DNA from 2 places in the Pantoea sp. X-Soil-MYKO-1785 genome. Region 2 is predicted to be linked to the other one. Evidence: predicted binding sites of a transcription regulator. Region 2 holds the regulator's gene; the other holds the start of a gene.
What was found. The regulator PurR, encoded in region 2, represses purine synthesis genes. The targets are predictions, from matches to a motif close to CANGCAAACGTTTGCNTG.

Region 1: the regulator PurR is predicted to act here: its motif matches at 1,440-1,457, upstream of guaD (guanine deaminase).

Annotation. Positions count from the first base shown of each region.
Region 1 covers NZ_AP036000.1:2,064,930-2,068,065, forward strand. The annotation lists gene guaD (guanine deaminase) at 1-1,272, opposite strand, end outside; gene ydfG (bifunctional NADP-dependent 3-hydroxy acid dehydrogenase/3-hydroxypropionate dehydrogenase YdfG) at 1,683-2,429, shown strand; gene AC6I8D_RS09755 (YnfA family protein) at 2,458-2,784, opposite strand; gene AC6I8D_RS09760 (DUF1283 family protein) at 2,918-3,136, shown strand, end outside.
Region 2 covers NZ_AP036000.1:1,795,904-1,799,039, forward strand. The annotation lists gene punC (purine nucleoside transporter PunC) at 1-457, opposite strand, end outside; gene punR (DNA-binding transcriptional activator PunR) at 564-1,469, shown strand; gene purR (HTH-type transcriptional repressor PurR) at 1,466-2,491, opposite strand; gene cydH (cytochrome bd-I oxidase subunit CydH) at 2,773-2,862, shown strand; gene AC6I8D_RS08365 (C40 family peptidase) at 2,921-3,136, opposite strand, start outside.

The DNA of each region.
Region 1 (3,136 bases), 270 kb from region 2:
CTGGGCAATATTGCGGTCATCGCCCAGCGTCATTAAGACAAACAATTTTTCCCAGATATCTTTGCTGTTGCCGATGCGTAAGGTCTGTAAGGCTGAGACGGCCGGATCGAGCACCACAAAGTCCGCCTCTTTGCCCGGATTAAAATTGCCGATGGCGTGATCGAGATCCAGCGCCCGCGCGCCACCCAGCGTAGCGTGATAAAAGGCTTCGGCGGCGCTCAGCTTATACTGCTGCAGCTGGCCCACTTTGTAGGCTTCGCCCAGCGTTTGCAGCATGCTGAAGGTGGTACCAGCCCCGACATCGGTGCCGATGCCGACTTTGACGCCCTGCTGCCAGCTGCGTTTGAGGTTAAACAGCCCGCTGCCGAGAAACAGGTTGGAGGTCGGACAGAAAGCAACAGAGGAATCGGTGTCGTGCAGGCACTGCCATTCGCTGTCGTCGAGATGCACGCAGTGCGCAAACACGCTGCGGCGCCCGGTCAGCTGATAGTGGTGGTAAACGTCAAGATAGCCGGCGCGCTCAGGAAACAGCTGTTTCACCCAGGCGACCTCCTGCGGATTTTCACTCAGGTGGGTGTGCAGCCAGGTATCGGGAAACTCCTGGCGCAGCTGCTGCACCTTTGCCAGCAGCTGCGGCGAGGACGTTGGCGCGAAACGCGGCGTCAGTGCGTAGCTCAGCCGTCCGCGCTGGTGCCAGCGTTCAATCAGTGCGCGGGTCTGCTGATAGCTCTGTTCCGGCGTTTCGATCAGGTTGTCTGGCGCATTGCGATCCATCATCACTTTGCCGGCAATCAAGCGCATATTCAGCGCTTCCGCCGCGCTGAACAGCGCCTCGACCGACTGCGGATGCACGGTGCCAAACACCAGTGCGCTGGTGGTGCCATTCGACAGCAGCTGATGCAGGAAGAAGGCTGACATCCGTGCCGCATGGTCCGGGCAGTGATATTGCGCCTCGACCGGGAAGGTATAGTGATTCAGCCATTCCAGCAGCTGCTCGCCGAACGCGCCGATCATTTCGGTCTGCGGATAGTGAATATGGGTATCGACGAAGCCCGGTACGATCAGTTTTCCGCGCAGATCCACCACCGGCTGACCAGCCAGTTCGGCGCTGCACTCCTGCCACGGCGCTAAGCCTATCACCCGCCCGTCACGCAGCCGCAGCACCCCATCTTCCAGATAGCGCGCCGCAGAGAGCAGTGCGTCGGGCTGGTCTGCCACCGATTTGAAGTCAAAAAAACTGGCGCGTATCGCCGTATCTGTCGCTGATGACATGGCTTTTCCTTTCTGAAAGCACTGCGGCCTTCTTTTAATTATGCAGATGATTGCCTTAATGCCACTTTGCAACTGCCGTGCCAGATCGGAAATGACTATTTTTCTATAATTATCAGTCAATTAAATAAAATCCCAGCTGTTGCGCAACTTCCTGCAGGTAGAACCACTCCGCAACCGTTTGCCTGGCGTTAGCAATCGGTTGCCTGGCGAGCGACTGCGAAAACGGCTGATTTTTACCGCGGTGATCCGTGGCTGCGCTGCCCCGTTAGTGTGCATCACGCCCCAAAACAGCGCAGCCGCCGGGACGGTAAAATCCCTTTACAGCCCGATCGCTTTTTCGGCGGGCGCAAGCGGAAATGAAATGCTATGGTGAAGCCATCGATTGTGAAAATGGCATAAGGAACAGTGAGATGATTATTTTTGTCACCGGCGCGACCGCCGGTTTTGGTGAAAGCATCACCCGTCGCTTTATCGCAACCGGCCATAAAGTGATTGCCAGCGGACGGCGCGCCGAGCGCCTGAAAGCGCTGAAAGATGAGCTGGGCGATAACCTGTATACCGTGCAGCTTGATGTGCGTAACCGGGCAGCCATTGAAGAGGTGGTAAAACAGCTGCCGGCGGAATGGCGCGAAATCGATGTGCTGGTCAATAACGCCGGCCTGGCGCTGGGGATTGAGCCAGCCCACCGTGCCAACGTTGAAGACTGGGAAAATATGATCGACACCAACACCAAGGGTCTGGTCTATATGACGCGCGCCCTGCTGCCGCAGATGGTGGAGCGCAACGTCGGACACGTGATCAATATCGGGTCGATCGCCGGCAGCTGGCCCTATGCAGGCGGTAACGTCTATGGCGCGACCAAAGCCTTTGTCCGTCAGTTCAGCCTTAATCTGCGAACCGACTTGCACGGCACCGCGCTGCGCGTTACCGACATCGAACCAGGCCTGGTGGGCGGCACCGAGTTCTCTAACGTCCGTTTCAAAGGCGACGATGACAAAGCCGGTCAGGTGTATGAAGGCGCCACAGCATTAACCCCGGATGATGTGACCGAAGCGGTTTACTGGGTCGCTACGCTGCCTAAGCATGTCAACATCAACACGCTTGAGATGATGCCTGTCAGCCAGACAGTGGCCGGTCTGAAGGTGCACAAGCCGTAAGCCTCAGAGCCAGCCTTGCCGGCTGGCTCTAGCCCCGCCCCCAGCCCAGCACGATAATCAGCATGCCGCTAAAGGCGACAATCGCCCCGCTCCAGTCCCAGGCGCTGAGCTTCACGCCGTCGACCACCCGCAACCACAGCAGTGCGGTCAGCACATAGACTCCGCCATAAGCGGCATACACCCTTCCGCTGGCGGCAGGATGCAGCGTCAGCAGCCAGACAAACAGCGCCAGGCTGGCGGCGGCGGGTAGCAGTAGCCAGACGGAGCCGCCTTTTTTCAGCCACAGCCACGGCAAAAAGCAGCCGATAATTTCCGCCAGCGCGGTGATAAAAAACAGCAAGGCGGTTTTAATCAGCATCCTTTTCTCTCACAAACGTAAACAAACGACTCACCGCTGGTGAGCAAAGAAACGGCGATGATATACTAAGCCTGTCCGCGGCAACAGCCGTTACCATTGGCAATGTCTGCGTTAACTGAAGGAAAGCGCAATGAAAAATTTGATCCCGGTCCTGCTGGTCAGCCTGCTGTCAGCGGCAGCCTTTAATGCCAGTGCTACCACTAATCGCCTGATTATTGAAGATGGCAGCAGCGCCGCCAGTAACGAAGCAGCGCGTCAGGATAAAGAGCAGTGGAATGACACGCGGATGCTGCGTAACAAGGTGAATAGCCGCGTCGAGAAAGAGTTTGATAAGGCCGATCGCGCGTTT
Region 2 (3,136 bases):
GCCAGGCACCCAGCAACGGTGCCAGCGCCGGTGAGAGCGCCACCAGCGGCATAATGGTGGCGAACACTTTGTTGGCCCGCGCCGCCGGATAGCGATCGACTACCAGCGCCTGCCAGCTAACGGCTGCGGCACAGACGCCGATCGCCTGAACAAAGCGCAGCGCCAGCATCAGATAAATATCATTGACCCACAGCATACCGGCGCAGCCGACGGCAAACAGCGCCAGACCGGCCAGCAATACCGGCTTGCGGCCGATGCGGTCTGACAGTGGTCCCCAGAACAGCTGACCGCAGGCAAATCCCGCCAGGAACAGGCTCATACTGGCGCTGATCAGGCCGGGTGAGGTGTTAAAGGTTTGCTGCATCGCGCCAAAGGCGGGCAGGTACATATCGGTGGCTAAAAAGCCCAGCATGCTCAGCAGAGCGAGATACGGCATAAATCCTTTTGACGGTGACATCTGATTCTCATTTTGCAGGTTGAACGCGGCAGAGTGTAAAAGGTGCGTTTGCCGCTGTGAAACGCTAATATTTGCCGGTTGCTGTTAAAAAATTTGAAGGCAGATTATGTGGTCAGAATATGCTTTAGAGGTGGTGGATGCGGTGGCGCGCGGTGGCAGCTTCAGCGCCGCGGCGCAGGAGCTGCATCGGGTGCCGTCAGCTATCAGCTACACCGTGCGTCAGCTGGAAACGTGGCTGGCGGTACCGCTGTTTGAGCGCCAGCATCGCGAGGTGGTATTAACCCCCGCCGGCGAGCATTTTGTCCGGGAAGGGCGCAGCGTTATCAAAAAAATGCTCGCCACCCGCCGCCAGTGTCAGCAGCTGGCTAACGGCTGGCGTGGACAGCTGAGTATTGCGGTCGACTGCATCGTCAAGCCGCAGCGCACCCGGCAGTTAGTCAAGGATTTTTACCGCCATTTCCCCGACATGGAGTTGCACATCAGTTATGAAGTGTTTAACGGCGTCTGGGATGCGCTGGCCGATGATCGGGTTGAAGTGGCTATCGGTGCCACTCAGGCGATACCGGTCGGCGGACGCTTTGCCTTTCGCGACATGGGGACGCTCAACTGGCGTTGTGTGGTGGCGCACCACCATCCGCTGACCGGGGTGAGCCAGATTGACGACGACACCCTGCGCAGCTGGCCGTCGCTGGTGCTGGAAGATACCTCGCGCGCGCTGCCGCGCCGGATGACGTGGACGCTCGACAATCAGCGTCGGCTGGTGGTGCCGGAATGGCAGACCGGACTGGATTGCGTGCTGGAGGGATTGTGCGTGGCGATGGTGCCTGGGCATCTGGCGCGGCCATTACTGGACAGCGGAGCGCTGGTAGAATTAACGTTGCCGGTCGCGTTTCCGGACAGTCCCTGTTGCGTAAGCTGGGCGGAAGATCGCGCATCACCGGCAACGGGCTGGTTACTCAGCTATCTGGGTGATGCGCAAACGCTTAATCAGGAGTGGTTAAGCGAAGATTAACGGCGGTAGTCGCGGAACGGACCGTCAGCCACCGAACGGCGTTCAATCAGCGTTGGGTGTACTTCGATGGTCTGAGAAATCTCACGTTTACTGGTGATGCGATCCAGCAACATCTCCAGCGCTTTCTCACCCAGTTGCGCTTTTGGCTGATGCACCGTGGTCAGCGCAGGCGCAAAGTAGCGCGCGTTGCGCACATTGTCATAACCGATCACCGAAATGTCCTGCGGCACCCGCAATCCCATCTCATCGGCGGCGCAAATCGCGCCCATCGCCATGATATCGCCCCCGCAGAACACCGCAGTCGGACGCTGTTTCTGCGACAGGATCTGCTGCATCGCCTGATAGCCCGACTCCGGCTCGAAGTCGCCCTGCACGATCCATTCGGCACGCGGCTGAATGCCTGCTTCTTCCAGCGCCTTGAGGAAACCCGCGTGACGTCCGCCGCCGGTGTTGCGTTCCATCTGGCCGGGAATCGCGCCAATATCACGGTGACCGCGCTCAATCAGATAACGTCCGGCCAGGTAGCCGCCCTGAAAGGCATTATCCAGCACCGTGTCGGTGAAGTCAGCGCGTGATTCACCCCAGTCCATCACCACCATCGGGATATTGCGATTCTCTTCCAGCATCTTTAACAGATCGTCCGGATACTCAGAGCACATCACCAGCAGTCCATCGACGCGCTTCTGCGCCATCATGCTGAGATAGGCACGCTGCTTTTGCAGGTCGTTGTGCGCATTGCCCAGAATCAGGGTGTAGCCTTTATCGAAGCAGTGATTCTCCACCGCTTCAATAATTTCAGCAAAGTAGGGCGCTTCGCTGGAGGTTGCCAGCAGGCCCAGCGTTTTGGTGTGATTCACCTTCAGGCTGCGCGCCACCGCGCTCGGTGAATAGTGCAGTTCCTGAATCGCCTGCCAGACCGCGTTGCGCGTCTCTTCAGCGACAAAACGCGTTTTGTTGATGACGTGCGAAACGGTGGTCGTTGAGACGCCGGCGCGTTTTGCCACATCTTTAATTGTTGCCATTAAAATCGGACTCCAGGGCTTATCTAACGCAATGATAAGCATAATGTTAAACGTTTGCGTCTGCTCAGGGTTTTCCCCGCAATTATGCAGCTTTTCTGACCGGTAAACAGGCGTCTGGCGGGTAATGAGCGCCTGAAAAGGAGAGCAAACGGAACCGGGATTGCGCGCGTTGCGCAACAAAGGCAGGATTCTAACAAGGCTGAACGGATAAAACGAGATTTTTACCAGCCCCTATGGGAAAATGGCTTATCCCTACAAAATATGTGACTAAGGAGCGCTAAATGAGTACTGATTTGAAACTGGCCCTGATGACTACCGTCGGCTGTCTGCTGATGATCGTCGCCTTTAGCTTTACAGCGGTGCTGCACTAATGAAAAAGCCGGGCATCGCCCGGCTTTTCTCTGTTTGATTTTCGCGTAGCGAAGCCGCTTAACGAATGGTTTTCGGGGTCATTACCCGCCGCGCGCCGATGTAGTGGCGCTGCCAGTAATCTTCACCCAGCGCACTGATCTGAATATCTTTGCCGGTGCGAGGTGACTGAATAAATTTGCCGTTGCCGAGATAAACCCCAACGTGATCGGCGGTGCCGCGACCATTAATCCGGAAGAAGACTAAATCGCCTTTCTCCAGCGACTCGCGTTTTAC